Regions from separate parts of the Duganella dendranthematis genome, predicted to be linked through region 1. Evidence: riboswitches for the same ligand, from Rfam matches in the RefSeq annotation. Region 1 holds a riboswitch; each other region holds the start of a gene.
The links. Region 1 has a riboswitch for cobalamin ahead of HH213_RS03010 (TonB-dependent receptor). Riboswitches for the same ligand answer to the same signal wherever they lie in the genome.
Positions count from the first base shown of each region.

Region 1 (5,212 bases):
GAGCCGACCGCGTAACCGCCACGTCCCGGATTGCGTTCGATGACGCCTTCAAAATAATCTAGGAACTTCGGTATGCGATGTTCGCGAAAATCCCTGGCGCGCGCCTTGGCTTCCTTCTTCTGGTCCTCGTAGTACGCGCTGGAAGAAATCGGATGATGCGTATCATGCGCCTCGGCGACGATATCGGCGATGGTCAGCTGTAGCTGATTGGCCCACAAACGCCCGTCCAGCGAACGCGGCGCCAGTCCATGTTTCGCCCCCAAATACAGCAGGATATTGGCGGTCTGCCCGATCAGCAGTTCGCCTACCTGCAGCACCGGCGGCGCAAACGATGGATGCGCCACCTGCTCGCCATCCAGGCTGGCCGTCAGCGCGGACATACCGCCCTTCTTGCGCGCCACATCCACGTACGGCACGCCGGCTTCCTCCAGCGCCAGCCGCACAAATTCACCGCGGCCCTGGAGACCGTCCCAATAATAAAGTTGGTATGGAGTCGTCATGCAGCCATGGTAGCACCGGCGCCACCATGGCGTAGCCCGATTCAGAACGTGGTCTTGACCGTCAGGCGGAAGGTGCGGCGTTCGGCCGGATGGTAGTGGATATCGTCCACGCCTTCCGCCGGTTCGCCCGGCAGGCGAGAGGCGTAGTAGTAATCGACATCGCTGGCCTTGCGGTCGAACAGGTTGAAGGCATCCAGCTGCACCGTCCAGCGGCGGTTGAATTTGTAGCCTACACGTGCATATGCGATCGCGGTGCTGGCCGAGCGCTGGCTGTTATCTTCGATCAGCGGACGCGGTCCGAAATAGCGCATCTGGAACGCGCCCGACCATGGCCCCAGATCCATGGTGGTGGCGCCGAACGACGCCACCTTGCCGATCGCGCCGGGAATGTAGTCGCCCACCGGATCGTGCTCGGTGTAGTGACTGCGCGAATACGCCATATCCAGATCGAACAGCAGCCACGAATTGGCGATGTAGTGGTTGTTCCACTCGATGCCGGAACGGTAACTGCCACGGCTCGGCGAGGTATCACCGGCGTCGCCGGAAAATACCAGCTCCGATTCGGAGCGCAGCTTCCACAACGCCATCGAGCTTTGCAGGCCAGGCAGGAATTCGGTGCGCGCGCCGATCTCCGCGCCGCGCGTCTTCACCAGCGGCGTGACCGGGTCGATCGGTTCACGCTCCTTCGGCGTCAGATGCACGGTGGTGCCGCGCGCGTCGTTGCTGTGGAAGCCCTCGCCGTAGTTGACGAAGAATTCGGTCCTGGCCCAAGGCCCCAGCACCACCGAGAATTTCGGCGACGTGGTGCCGGCGCTGACGTTGCCTGAGTTCTCGGCGATATTGCTGTCGACGTCAAAGCGGTAACGGTCATAACGCAGGCCGGCCGTGGTGCGCATCCACGGCAGCCACTGCACGGTGTTCTCGACGTAGGCGCCGGCGCTGGCTTCCTTCACTTTCGATTCGGTGATCACGCCCAGCGTTTGCTGGTGCGCCGTCTTGTAGAGGCCCAGCGGCGAGATGTAGTCGTAGCGTCCCTGCAAGCCAACCTTGTTGCTGACATCCAGACCGCCCCAGTGGCTGAACCACGTCTGGCCGACGTCGAACCCGGCCATGCGGCGCTTCTCGGTCTGGCGCGACTGGTCGCCATTGACCGGGTCGTCGAGGAAGTAGGTGAAGTCGTTGTACAGCGTCAGGCTGGATTGCACCACGTAGGCATTCGCCTGGAACAGCGCGTCGCTGGTGCGCTTGCGCATGGCGGCGGACAGGCTGTATCGCGAGGTCTCGCCGCCGTCGGTCGGATCGATGGCGCCGAACGGATCGATCTCGCCGCTCTGCACCGCGCGCAGCGGAATCTGATTACTCGCGTGCCAGGCGCCCTTGTAGAACATGCCGGTCACAGTGAACTGGTCATCGCTGGCGCCTTGCGCGTAACGCAGCACGCCCAGGCTTTTGTGGAAGGCCTCCGGCTCCACCCACGGGCCGTTGTTGTGGCCCAGCTCCGCGCCGTACACCAGATTGCCGGCGCCCAGCGGCGTCGAGCCAGTGACCACCGAGCGGTAATACTGATTCTCGCCCACCGACACGCTGGCGGTGTTTTCGCGCAGCTTGTTCGCCAGCGTCAGATGCGCCGCGCCGGCGGATGCGAAGTCGCCTTCGTCCGCATAGTACGGGCCTTTTTTGTAGTTGATGCGGTCCACCAGTTCCGGGATCAGGAAGTTCAGATCCGTGTAGCCTTGGCCATGCGCGTGGGTGCGCATATTGACCGGCATGCCGTCGACGAAGGTGGCGAAGTCGGTGCCGTGGTCGAGGTTAAAGCCGCGCAGGAAGTATTGATTGGCCTTGCCGTCGCCGCTGTGCTGCGTGACGATCACGCCGGGTACAAACTCCAGCAGTTCGCCCGGCCGCAAGGCAGGACGGTTGGCGATCAGCTCCGCCGTTACCGCACCCTGGCTGGCGGCGTTGGAGGTGCCCACGCCGTTATCGTAATGGCCGCGTACCTGGACCGTGGTCGCCGGCGTATCGCCAGCATCCGTGGTGTCCGCATGGACGGCCAGCGGCAGGAAAGTCGCCAAGGCGACGATCGATTTGTAGATCATTGAAAGCTTTCAGAAGCAAGCCACTCACCTCCCCGTGAGCGGATTGAATAGAAATGCCTGCGGCATCTCCCCTGTTTGGCCGGTATCCGGGCTGGCAAGCAAATCCGCCTGACCTTCCCATGCATGAAGCACAGTGGTATTGCGAGGCGGAGTGTCGTCATGCGACGACGCTTGTTGGCCGTTGCGGGGGCAGCACAGGTGGGCCGCTGACGGCTTCCTGTTTCCCGTTTAACTGCGCATCCAGACGGACGCGCGAGCACCAAAACGTGTCAGGATTATACGAGATTCGGCGATGGCTGTTGACGCTTTTCGTACCAGCGGAAGTACAGCAGCATCTCGGCGCCGATCAGCGCACCGGCGCCCAGCCAGATCAGGGCGATCATCAGGTAGGCGTGGACGAAGACGGCGTGGATCTGCTGCCCTGCCACGTCGAGGATAATCTGCGGCAGCGTGCGATCCAGCGCCGACAGGTCGACCCGGCGATTGGCATCCAGCAGCACCTTGCGCAGCGCATCGACGCCCACCTTGGCGGCTTCGTTTTGCGTCTGGTTCTTCAGCCCTGCCGCCATGGTCTCGACCTTGGCGACGATGATCTTCTGGAACACAGCCGTCAGCACTTCACCACCCAGCTTGCGCAACGTCCAGTTGACGATGCGCGCCTTGCCGCGCTCCCACAGGCTGTCCGACGTGGGACGGTAATAAAGATCCTTGAGCGTGGCATCGACCAGCTCACGCGCGCTGACCGGCTGGCCAGGCGCGTAGGCCGACATCTTCAGCGTCAGATACTGACGCAGCAGCACGGTGTTGGTGCGCACCAGCGGCGTGACCGAGACCTCCAGTGCGCTCATGGTCTCCTTCTGCACATGGCGCACCACGCCGACGGCGGTGAAGGCAAACAGCGTCACCAGCAGGATCGCCAGATAGCTCACTTTCGCCAGCACGTTCCACACGCGCGGGCGGCGGCGCAGCAGGTTTTTTCTGCCTACCCAGACCATCAGCACGATGGCTGCGACCAAGCCCATGGCCGCGTACAGCAATGCGGTCGGCATGCTGCTCCAGATCAGGGTGAACACAAAGTCCGTCAGAGACGACGACCATTGACTCAGTGCGCTGCTGTTTACCTGCATAGGCTTTACCTCGGGCGATATCAGACCGCGAGTGTAGCGCAAATATCATTTAAACAACGACCGGCCTTCTATTGTGCGAGGCTTTGCAGGATGGGGCAATCGGGGCGCTGGTCGCCGTGGCAGCAGCTGGCCATGGTTTGCAGCGTGTCGCGCATTTCGGTCAGTTCGGCGATGCGCTGATTGAGTTCGGCCACATGGCCCATGGCGATCGTCTTGACGTCAGCGCTGGCGCGTCCCTTGTTCTGCCACAGCGACAGCAGGCCGCGAATCTGCTCCAGCGAGAAGCCCAGCAAGCGGGCACGCTTGACGAAGCGCAGCGTGTGCAGGTCGTTGTCGCCGTAGATGCGGTAGCCGGCGTCAGTGCGTTTGCCGGCCGGGATCAGGGCGATGCTTTCGTAGTAGCGGATCATTTTGGCCGAAACGCCGGTGGCCGTTGCGGCCTGTCCGATATTCATGTGCGGTCCTCCGGTTTCCAGCGGCGCAGCAGCAGCGCGTTGCTGATCACGCTGACCGAGCTGAGTGCCATCGCACCGCCGGCCACCATGGGGTTGAGCAGGCCGAAGGCGGCCAGCGGAATGCCGATCAAATTATAGATAAAGGCCCAGAACAGGTTCTGGCGGATCTTGCTGTAGCTGCGGCGCGAGATGGAGATGGCGGCGGCCACCAGTGCCGGATCGCCGCGCATCAGCGTGATGCCGGCGGCGTGCATGGCGACGTCGGTGCCGCTGGACATGGCGATGCCGACATCGGCGGCGGCCAGCGCCGGCGCGTCGTTGATGCCGTCGCCGACCATGGCGATGGTGCCGCCTTCCTGTTTGAGCGCGGCGATGGTGCTGGCTTTATCGGCCGGCAGCATGTTGGCGACAATGCGCTGCACGCCGAGCTGCTGGCCGACGGCGTTGGCGCTGCCCTGGTTGTCGCCGGTGAGCAGCACGGTGTGGATGCCCATCGCATGCAGCGCGGCGATGGCGGCTTGGGCTTGCGGTTTGATGCGATCTCCGAAGGCCAGCAGGCCAAGGAGCTGGTGGGTGGTGGCGTCGGCAAGCCAGGAGATGGTGTGGCCGGTGTGCTCCAGTTCTTCGGCACGGGTGGATAGCGCTTGCAGTGAGATGCCCTGCTCTTGCATCAGGCGCGTGCTGCCCAGCAGCAGACGGGCGCCGGCCACCGTGGCCTTCACGCCGCGTCCAGGCAAGGCGCTGATGTCGGACGCCAGCAGTGGCGCGGCGGCATTCGGCACGCCGGCGGCTAGCTGGACGGCGCGGGCCAGCGCGTGTTCGCTGCCGCGCTGCACAGCGGCGGCCAGTTGCAGCAGGTGCGGTTCGTCGACGCCCGGCGCGGGCGCCAGCACGGCCAGCGATGGTTGGCCTTCGGTCAGCGTGCCGGTCTTGTCGAAGGCCACGGTGGTGATGCGGTGCGCCAGTTCCAGTGCTTCCGCATCCTTGATCAGAATCCCGTAGCGCGCCGCGACGCCGGTGCCGGCCATGATGGC
Region 1 covers NZ_CP051684.1:635,202-640,413, forward strand. Annotated here, with positions in the region: gene HH213_RS03005 (glutathione S-transferase) at 1-500, opposite strand, end outside; gene HH213_RS03010 (TonB-dependent receptor) at 542-2,596, opposite strand; cobalamin riboswitch at 2,657-2,875, opposite strand; gene HH213_RS03015 (hypothetical protein) at 2,872-3,723, opposite strand; gene cueR (Cu(I)-responsive transcriptional regulator) at 3,792-4,178, opposite strand; gene HH213_RS03025 (heavy metal translocating P-type ATPase) at 4,175-5,212, opposite strand, start outside.

Region 2 (5,212 bases), 3.1 Mb from region 1:
GCAAGGACGTCTTCGTGCGCGGCGCCCAGCACATCGGCGCGCGCCGCCAGAGCGAACTGCTGGCGCAAGTTGGCCTGGCGCTGACCGTGCCGCGCCCCGCCGCATCGGCCAAGATGAAATTGACGCTCGGCGAAGTGAATGGCCACGAGGCGCTATACAACGTCGTATTCGACACGCTGGCGCAACGCCCGCATACGCTGGCCGAACTCCAGCAATTGCCGGCGCTGGCGGGACAGAATATCCACGCGCTGGCGCAGGTGGCGGCCTTGCTATCGGCCTCCAACCAGGCGGTGTTTTACTTCCCTGTGCCGGACAGCGCCGATCACACCGCCGCCGCGCGCCTGAACGCCGCGCTGGCGGCGCAGACCCGATATGGCGACGAACACCAGGCGTTATGCGCGCCCTTGCTCAGCAATGGCATCGCGGCCAACTTCCTGGAACGGTTGTTCCTGGCGGCGATTCATCAGCAGGCCGAATTGACGCCGGAAAGCCTGGCGGGGGTGGCCTGGCAGATCATGGCGCCGAGCGGACGGCGCTTGCAAAAAGATGGCGTCACGCTGCAATCGGAGCAGGAAAATCTGGCGCTTCTGGAGATCCACGCCAAAGGCTTCCTCACGATCGGCCTGCCGCTGTGGCGCACGCTGCAAGTGCTGTGAAGCGAGGTCGCGTTGGCCTGTGCCTGATCTTCATATCGGCCCGCGCCTCCGGCAACCAGGGCCTCCTCGACTGGATCGCCGCGTTGCCGGACTTCTCGCTATTCCGCTGACGGCCGCGCGCCGCGCGTCCACGCGAAGGCATAAAGCGCCAGGGTCAGTGTCACCATGCCGACGCCCAGTAGTTCCAGCCCGTCCTCGGCCACTTGGCAGCGGACGCAGACCTTCGACATCAACAACTGCAAGCCGCTGACGGTGCACAGCACGATAATCGGCCAGCCGATGCGGTGGCGGAATTGCTGTATCGCCTGCTGGCCGGCGGTGACCGAGATGCGCGCGGTGGCGTAACCATCCAGCGCATCGGTGAACGCCATCCCCAGCACAAACGCGCCGGCCACCTGCAATGCGCTCCAGCTGCCGCCACCCAACTGGGTGGCGGCGTAACCCCAGGCCAGCGACTGCAGGATACTCTCCACGCCTAGCGCAAACAGCATGCCGATGCCGAACGCGGTCAACGGCCGCACCGCCGTCAATGGCGCCAGCAACCGCGCGCCGATGGAATTGACGCTGCGCGCCTGCATGGGCCGCAGCAAGGTGCGCGCATTCAGCGCCGCCAGCGCCAATAATAAAATCCCCGGCAGCCATTCCAGCCAGTCCATCGCATGCAGAAAACTGGAATCCGGCTGTAGCCAGACTGATGCCAGATCGGCCAGCGCCACGATCAGCAGCACGGTCAGGCCGTGGCCCAGCGCGAACAGACCGCCCATCCACGGCGCGCTGGCCGGCTGCGCGCGCATGGTCAAACCGTCGATGGCGGCCAGGTGATCGGGCGCCAGGCCATGGCGCAAACCAAGCAGCAAGGCCAGTTCGATTGTCGGAAGTGCTTCGTTCATATACAATCCTTAATGCAAGTTAGTTGCGTTAATTATAGAGCTGATCCGGTCCTGGCGCTTGGATGCCATGACAACGGCAAGGGCATTCGGGTAGAATTCGGCTTCATACGTGAATGGTGCCCTGCATGCTTGTCAGCTGCGGGGTGAAACGGGAAGCCGGTGACGCGCACGATTTGCATCGTGCGCCAGTCCGGCGCAGCCCCCGCTGCTGTAAGCCTGACGACGTTGACCGAACGCCACTGCGCATCGCGCGGGAAGGCAAGGACAGCGAAGGATGAAGGCCAGCCAGAAGACCGGCCAGTCACGATTAATGCGCCAGGCCCGGGGTGTGGCTTTGCCTGTTAGATGTTCGTCGCTCTCCGTATGCATCACTGCCATCGCACGCTTTGCCGCGTGTGTGTTGGTGCGCGCCTGCGTCTGCGCGACGGATTCCGCCAACCATTCATCATAGAGATGTTGTCATGACCGATTCCAGGCACTCCGCCAGTACGACCACCATTGCCGTTATTGTTTCCCTGCTGTGCGCCGCCGGCGCCTTTGCCCAACAGGCCGACGAGATGCAGACCGTCACCGTGCAGGGCACGTCCACCAGTCCCGCACTGGGACTGGCGCGCCAGAGCGGCACCGCCAGCCGCCTCAATCTGACGGCGCAGGAACTGCCGGCGAGCGTCGACATCCTCAGCGCCGACACCATGCAGGCGCGTGGCGACCTGCTGGTGAAGGATGCGGTCACCCGCAGCACCGGCCTGACCGACATCAGCTCACCCGGCAATGGCGTGGCCTATTCGGCGCGCGGCTTCACTGGCAACGGCTCAATCGCCTTGCTGGAAAACGGCCAGCGCCCGCAAGTCGGTTCCGGCACCGCCACGTATCCGGCCGACCCATGGGGTTATGACCACATCGAAGTGCTGCGCGGTCCGGGATCGGTGGTGTACGGCAGCGGCACCACCGGCGCCACCATCAACGCGGTGCGCAAGGCGCCTAGCCGTACCAGTTCATTTGAAGCGATGGCCGGCATCGGCGGCGGCGAAGCGGTACGCGCCGGCGTCGGCGGCACCGGCGCGCTGGGCGAACATGGCGCCTTCCGCATCGACGCGTATGCGGACCACAGCGACGGCTTTATCGACCGTGGCGACTCGCGTCACGGCAAGCTGCTGACCAGCGTGCATTACGCGCTGACGCCCGATCTCGACCTGGATATGCAGCTCGACCATCTGGAGCAAAAGCCGCAGCGCTACTTCGGCACGCCGCTGGTGAATGGTGGCTTGTCGCGCGCGCTGCGCGACCAGAACTACGATGTCAGCGACGCCGATATCCACTTCGTTGACGACAAGGCGCAGGCGCGCCTGACCTGGCGCTATTCGCCGGCGCTCACCATCAGCAACGAGCTGGCCTACATGAAGGCGCGCCGCAACTGGCGCAATGCCGAGTACTATCACTACGACGCCAGCGCCAATGTGGTCGAGCGCAGCGACTATATCGCCATCCATCACGATCAGGAACAGACCGGCAACCGCCTGGAAGCGCGCTGGAACAACGGCGCCAATCGCGTGGCGGCCGGCTGGGAAGCGGCCGTGATCAACTTCCTGCATACGAATAACTCGCCGTACGGCGGCTCGTCCACCGTGGCGCCGACCGGCTTCGATCCCGGCGTATTCGATAGCCCGGACCCGCTGCTGCCGAACTTCTCGACCCACACCGTCACCACCGCCTTCTATGTGGAAGACGCCTACAGCATCAACGATAGCCTGCTGTTGCTGGCCGGCCTGCGCCATGACCGTTACAAGGTTGATCGCGTCAGCCTGCTGGGCGCGGCCGGCTTCAGCTCGACGCTGCAAGCGAACGCCGCGCGCCTCGGCCTGACGTGGAAGCTGGCGGCTGACACCTCGCTGTACGGCCAGGTGAGCACCGGCAGCGATCCGGTCACCAGTTTGCTGTCGCTCAATCTGGCCAATAGCCGCTACAAGCTGACATCCGCGCGCCAGGTGGAGGCGGGCGTCAAGCAATCGCTGGCCGGCGGCAAGGCCGAATGGACGGCGGCGCTGTACCACATCAGCAAGGACGACATCATCACGCGCGATCCGACCAACCCGGCGCTGTCGGTGCAGGGTGGTTCGCAGACTTCGCGCGGCGCGGAAGTCACGGCCAGCGTCGCGCTGGCGCAGGCCTGGCGTCTGGAAGCAAATGCTGCTTACACTGATGCGCAGTTTGACCAGCTGCTTGAAGGCGGCAACCAGTCGCGCGCCGGCAATCGACCGTCCGACGTGCCGAAGGTGTCGGCCAACTTGTGGCTTAACTACCGCTATCGCGGTTGGCGCGCATCGGCCGGCGTGCGCTATGTCGGCGAACGTTTCATCGACAACGCCAACAGCCAGACAATACCTGCCTACACGACGTTCGATGGGTCGCTGGGCTGGAACTACAGCCGCAATGTGCTGGTGCAGCTTAACCTGCGCAACCTGACCGACAAGCTGTATGCCAGCACCTCGTACAGCGACAGCCAGTATCTGCTGGGCGATCGCCGCCATGCCGAGTTGACCGTGCAGTGGCGCTACTGATCATGGGCTCCTGGAAGCGTCAGCTGCACCTGTGGCACCGCTGGCTGGGCATCGTGCTTGGCTTGCTGGTGCTGCTATGGTTCGGTTCCGGCATCGTCATGATGTATGTGCCGTATCCGTCGCTGACGGAGCAGGAACGCATGGCGTGGCTGCCGACTATCGATGCGCGCCAGGTGCGGTTGAACGCGTGGGATGCGTGGCACGCCGCCGCGCATCCCAATCGCGCCGATGCCGCCGCGCCGGAGGCGTTGCCGGCCGAAGTGCGCATGACCACCGTCGCCGGCCGTCCGGCCTACCACTTCAAGGCCGACGGCCATTGGCTATCCGTCTGGGCCGATACCGGCCAGCCGGTGCAGGTCACGCCGGCACTGGCGATGGCCAGCGCGCGCAACGCCGCACCCGGCGCGCAAGCACTGTCGGCGGAGCTGATCGACATCGACCAATGGAGTTTCGGCAGCCTGCAACATCACCGCCCGCTGTACCGCGTCCAAGCAGACGACGCGGCGGGCAGCCTGCTGTACATCTCCAGCCGCACCGGTGAACTGGTGCGCGACACCACGCGCAGCGAACGCGCCTGGAACTGGGCCGGATCGGTGATCCACTGGATCTACTTCACGCCCTTGCGCACGCACGGCCAGCCCTGGCGACAGGTGGTGATGTGGACTTCGGGCGCGGCGCTGTTGCTGGTGATGCTCGGCATGGCGCTGGGCATTCAGCGCCTGCGCCTGCGCCGCCGTTACGCCGGCGGCCGGCGCTCGCCATATCGCGGCTGGCAAGCATGGCACCACTGGCTGGGCCTGAGCGTAGGCGCGTTGATGATGACATGGCTGTTCAGCGGCTGGCTGTCGGTCACACCGTTCGACTGGCTGTCATCGCCGGGCATCACGGCGCAGGACCGGCTCGCATTCGCCGGCGGCCCGCTGACCCGCGACGACCTGTCAATCTCAATAGCCTACACGGTGCGGAAGCATCCCGGCGCAATGGAACTGACATGGCTGCGTGTTGATGGCCAGCTTTATCTGAGCACGCTGGGGCGCACGCAGCGGCGCCTGCTGGACGCACATACCGGCGCGCCAGCAGGCCCGATCCCACAAGCGCGCCTGCTGCA
Region 2 covers NZ_CP051684.1:3,723,622-3,728,833, forward strand. Annotated here, with positions in the region: gene HH213_RS17000 (class I SAM-dependent methyltransferase) at 1-656, shown strand, start outside; gene HH213_RS17005 (HoxN/HupN/NixA family nickel/cobalt transporter) at 755-1,546, opposite strand; cobalamin riboswitch at 1,644-1,862, shown strand; gene HH213_RS17010 (TonB-dependent receptor) at 2,008-4,104, shown strand; gene HH213_RS17015 (PepSY-associated transmembrane domain-containing protein) at 4,107-5,212, shown strand, end outside.
Region 2: it holds a riboswitch for cobalamin, as region 1 does, so the genes downstream of both, HH213_RS17010 (TonB-dependent receptor) here and HH213_RS03010 (TonB-dependent receptor) in region 1, are expected to answer to the same signal.

Region 3 (5,212 bases), 2.6 Mb from region 1:
CTGGCGTTCGCCGCCGGACAGCGTACGCACGTCGCGCGACTTCAGTTCGGCAACTTCCATCGCTTCCAGCGATTGGATGGCGATGGCGTGATCGTCGCTATCTTCCCAGTAGCGGTTGCCGTGATACGGATGGCGCGCCGACAATACAGTTTCGATCACGCTGTAGGAAAAGGCGTCGCTGCGGCTCTGCGCCAGGAAGGCGCGCTGGCGCGCTAGTTCTTCCAGCGGCCATTCGGCCAGCGGACGGCCGTTTAGCGACACGTGACCGGCTTCCGGCGGACGCAGCCCCGCCAGCGCGCGCATCAAGGTGCTCTTGCCGGCGCCATTGCGGCCGATAATGCTCCAGCATTCGCCTTCGCGCACCTGCCAGTCGAGATCCTTGACCAGCTGGCGCTGGCCGGCGCTCAGTGAAAGTTGGTGGGTGCTGATCATCATTTGCGCAGGCGGTGCAGTTGGTACAGGAACACCGGCGCGCCGATCAGCGCGGTCACCACGCCGACCGGCAGCTGCTGCGGCGCGATGGCGGTGCGGGCCAAGGTATCGGCCAGCATCAGGAAGGTGCCGCCGCCGATGGTGGCGGCCGGGATCAATATGCGGTGATCGGGACCGACCGCAAAGCGGCAGGCGTGCGGCACGATCAGGCCAACGAAGCCGATGCTGCCGGCGCTGGTGACGGCGCTGGCGGTCAGTAGGCCGGAGACGAAGAACAGGCCTTTGCGCAGCGCGCCGACGCGGATGCCCAGCGTGGCGGCGGCTTCCGCGTGCAGCGCCATCACGTTCATGGCGCGCGCGTTGCGCAGGGCGAAGGCCAGGGAGGCGATCAGCACCACCCATGGCATCCAGCGCATCTGCGTGCCAGACAGGTCGCCGATGATCCAGAACACCATGCCGCGCAGGCGGCTCTCCGGCGCGATGGACAGCATCAGCGTCACCATCGCCATGCAGGCGGAGGACAGAATCGCGCCGGTCAACAGCAGCAGCGCGGTGCCGCCTTCCGCCGCCGTGCCGCCGCGCAGGTCGCGCCGGGCCAGCACATACAGCATCATCGAGACGGCGACGGCGCCGCCGAATGCGGCGGCATCCACCATCCAGGCGGCGCACATGAACAGCAGCGCGGCCAGCGCGCCGACCGAGGCGCCGGCGGACAAGCCAAGGACATAGGGATCGGCCAGCGGGTTGCGCAACAGCGCCTGCATCATCGCGCCGGCCAGCGAGAGCGCGGCGCCGGTGACGAAAGCGGACACCGCGCGGCTAAGGCGCAGGTCGAGCAGCGTGGCCGCCAGCGAGGCGGTCTGGCCATGCAGCAGCTCATTGAGCGCTGCGGGAATATCGGAAAACGGAATAGGGACCGAACCGGTCATGCCCGAAAAAATCAGGCCGGCAAACGCGAACAGCAGCAGGCCGGCCATGGTGATGGCGGCGCGCTGTTGCAGATTGCGGGAGAAAGAATGCATGCACTGCTTTCAAAAAGAACTGCCGGGACGGGAATTCAACCCCGGCAGGTTACACCATTATTTGTAGCCGTAACGCAGTCCGGCAAACACCTTGGAACCCGGTGTGACGTAGAAGCGCGCCAGATCGTATTGCTTGTCGCCGATGTTGTTCCAGCGGACCAGCGCCGACCAGTCACGCGTGAAGCTGTAGGTGGCGTACAGATTCACCAGACCGTAGCCGCCCAGGCGATTCTTGTTGGCCGCATCGTCAAAGCGGTCGCCGGAGAATTCCAGCTCCACGCCGGTCTTCAGCGCGCCGATGCTGTAGTCGGCGGTCACGTTGCCGTGCTTTTTGGCGCGACGCGCCAGGCGCTTGCCGCTGGTCTCGTCCTTTGGATCTTGCAGGTCAAGGTTGGCGGCCAGGTTGACGCCCGCCACGCGGGTCGCGCCGGCGATGGTCACGCCTTCCAGCAGCGCCTCGTTGACGTTGTAGACGCAGCTGGATTTGTAGCCGGCGTAGGGGCAAGGTGTGGTGCTGACCAGCAGGTCGGTCAACCGGTTGTGATAGTAGCTGGCGCTGACTGCATTGACGCCGTCATCCCAGCGCAGGCCGAGTTCCGCATTCTTGCCCTGTTCCGGCTTGTTGGCTGGATTGCCGTAGCCCGAGTAATACAACTCGTTGTAGGTCGGCGCGCGGAAGCTGGTGCCGTAGCTGGCGGTGGCGCGCAGCTGCGAGGTGATGTCGTAGCCGTAGCCGATCGAGCCGGTGTTTTTCGAGCCGTACACCGAGTTATCGCGGCGGATGCTGGCGTTCAGCAGGCTGGCGCCACGGCGCGCGTTGTAGGAAGCGGCCCACGCGTTGGTGGTGCGGTCGCGGTTCAGCGCAGTGTCGCCGTTGGTCGATACTTCTTCCTTGCGGTGATCGTACAGCAGTTGCAGCACGTCGGCGCCGATGCGCACGTCGTTTTGCAGCGTGATGTCGGTCTGCTTGGTGTCGATGCGCGAGTAACCGGCTGCGGCGGCGCTGCTCCAGTTTTGGCCCTTGTCCCGGCTTTCCGAATATTGCAGCAGGGTGTCGACGTTCGGCAGGAACTTGGCCTTGCCATAGACGGCGGCGGTTTCCAATTCTGCCTTGCTGCGCACATCGTAGGCGGAAGCGCCGCTGTCGTACTGCGATTCGAGTTTGCTGTGCAAGAACAGCGCGCCGGTTTCGTAGCCTGGGGCGATCTGCACGCCGAACTGGCCGGAAACGTTTTCCTTGTCGTAGCCGTCGCGGTCCGCGTTGTACGAGGTGATGCCTGGACGCGTGGCCGAGAAGCCGTCCGATTTTTCCTTACCCGCGCTGATGGCGTAGGTGAAGCTATGCTCACCGCCGGTGGCGCCGGACAGCGTGGCGTCGGCTTCGCGCGTCTTGTCGCTGCCGTAGCCTGCGAAGGCCGTCAGTGTCGGCGCGCCTTGGCCTTTCTTGGTGAAGATCTGGATCACGCCGCCGATGGCGTCGGCGCCGTACAGGGAGCTCAGTGGGCCGTAGACGATTTCGATATGGTCGATGGCGGTCAGCGGAATCGCGCTCCAGTTAGCGGCGCCGGTGGTCGAGGAGCCGATACGCACGCCGTCGACCAGTACGATGTTCTGATTGCTGTTGGCGCCGCGGATGTAGACGCTGGATGCGGTGCCGGCCCCGCCGTTGCGGGCGATCTCGATGCCGCGCTGGCGTTGCAGCAGGTCGACGATAGAACCGGCGCCGGCTGCGGCGATCTGCTCAGGGCCGATGGTGATGGTGTCGCTGATGACGTTGGCCAGCGGCTGTGGCGTGCGGGTGGCGGTGACGACAACGGCGTCGGTGGCGGTAACTGGTTCAGCGTGCGCATAGCAGGCGGCCATGGCGAATGCCAGCGACGTCAGGGTCGCAGGACGGGAAATACGAAGGGTCATGATATGTTTTCTATTAATGCCAACTGGCCGACGTCCCCGTGGGCCAATTGTGAACAGAAGCGCGGCATTGACGTCGCTTCCACCTGGTTTGGCCGGTATCCGGGCTGACAAGTGGCACCGCCTCACCTTCCCATGCCGTAGCACAGTGGTTGCTGGAGGAGGTTTGTCGCGCTGAACAAAGATTGCGACACTTGTTTACCGTTGCGGGGGCAGCACACGTTAGCGTTTTTGTATCGCTTCGTGTTTCCCGTTTAACTGCGCGCCTGGACAGGCACGCGAGCACCAAAACCCGGACATTATACGGGGTTCAGGGTCAACGTGGCGCCGTAAGCAATTTGATGGGCGGCTTGCGCGGCTTGCAGCCCCATCGCCGCAGGGGGAAGTCCGGCGTGGCAGGCGCTCAGCAAACGCATGGCGCCGGCGTGGCAGATGATGATGGCCTGGGCGTGCTGGCGCTGCACGTCTCTATAGAAGGCGCTGATCCGTTCGGCCATTTGCAGCACGCTTTCGCCGCCGCCGGGATGGTAGTGGACCATGTCGGCGGCCCAGGCGTCGATGTCGGCGCGCGGGATGCTGTCCCATGGCTGCATCTCCCATGCGCCGAAGTGCATCTCCACCAGGCGGCTGTCGTAGTGTGGCGTGGGCGTCAGGCGCGCGGCCAGTTCGGCGCAGCGGCGCAGGGGACTTGAGTAGATAGGCAGGCCGGCTGGCAGCTGGAGCGCGGCCAGTGTCTGTTCCAGCTGGCCCGGCGCGATGGCGAGGTCGGTGCTGCCGTAGCAGAAGCCCGGCGCCACCAGCGGCTGCGGGTGGCGGACCAATATCAGCTTCATACCGGCAGCGCGCCATGCTGGAAGCTGGCCAGCGCGCACAGGTAGAACATAACTTCAGTGACTTGCTGGACTGCGCCGAGGCAGTCGCCCGTGTAGCCACCGATGCGGCGCACGCATTTGCGCGCCAGCCACCAGGTGGCGATGGCGGCGACAATCACGCCGCTGACCAGCGCGGCCGGCGGCAGCCAGCGCAACTCAATGACTACCAGCGCCGCCACGATGGACGTGATGGCGGCGATCAGGAATTCGGTGCCGCGCATTTTTTGCGCCAGCGGCTTGGCCTTGCCTTCGGCGCGCGCGTAGTCGAGACGCCAGATCAGCGAGGTCGCCATCAGGCGCGAAAGGGGATGCGCCACCAGTAACGCACCGATGACGGCCAGCGGCGGCAGCATGGACAGCGTCACCAGCTTGAGGCCCAGCATGCAAATAGTGCCGATGGCGCCATACGCGCCGATGCGCGAATCCTTCATGATCTCCAGCACGCGCTCCGGCGTCATGCCGCCACCGAAGCCGTCGCACATATCGGCAAAGCCGTCTTCGTGGAAGGCACCGGTGGCATAGATGCCGACGGCGGTGGAGATGACCACCGCCACCGGGGCCGGCAGGAACCACGCAGCCACCGCGTACGCCGCGCCAGTGATCAGCGCCACCACCAGGCCAACCAGCGGGAAATAGCGCGAGGCCTGGTTGAGCCACGCAGGATCGAAACCCACCCAGCGTGGAATCGGCAGGCGGGTAAAGAACTGCAGCGCGGTGAAGAACAGGCGTAGCTGGTGCATGCTGTGTATCGGCCTTACTCGGACTTTTCGCTGACCTGGGCCGACTCGAAGGTGGCCATCTGGTTCAGGAAGTTGACGGCGGCGTGCAGCAGCGGCAGCGCCAGCGCGCAGCCGGTGCCTTCGCCGAGGCGCAGGCCGAGGTTCAGCAGCGGTTTGGCGCCCAGCGCGTCGAGCATTTGTTTGTGGCCGTTTTCGTCGGAGCAGTGGGCGAACACGCAGTAGTCCAGGATCGCGG
Region 3 covers NZ_CP051684.1:3,262,851-3,268,062, forward strand. Annotated here, with positions in the region: gene HH213_RS14820 (ABC transporter ATP-binding protein) at 1-432, opposite strand, end outside; gene HH213_RS14825 (FecCD family ABC transporter permease) at 432-1,454, opposite strand; gene HH213_RS14830 (TonB-dependent receptor domain-containing protein) at 1,512-3,368, opposite strand; cobalamin riboswitch at 3,442-3,670, opposite strand; gene HH213_RS14835 (histidine phosphatase family protein) at 3,665-4,198, opposite strand; gene HH213_RS14840 (adenosylcobinamide-GDP ribazoletransferase) at 4,195-4,977, opposite strand; gene cobT (nicotinate-nucleotide--dimethylbenzimidazole phosphoribosyltransferase) at 4,992-5,212, opposite strand, start outside.
Region 3: it holds a riboswitch for cobalamin, as region 1 does, so the genes downstream of both, HH213_RS14830 (TonB-dependent receptor domain-containing protein) here and HH213_RS03010 (TonB-dependent receptor) in region 1, are expected to answer to the same signal.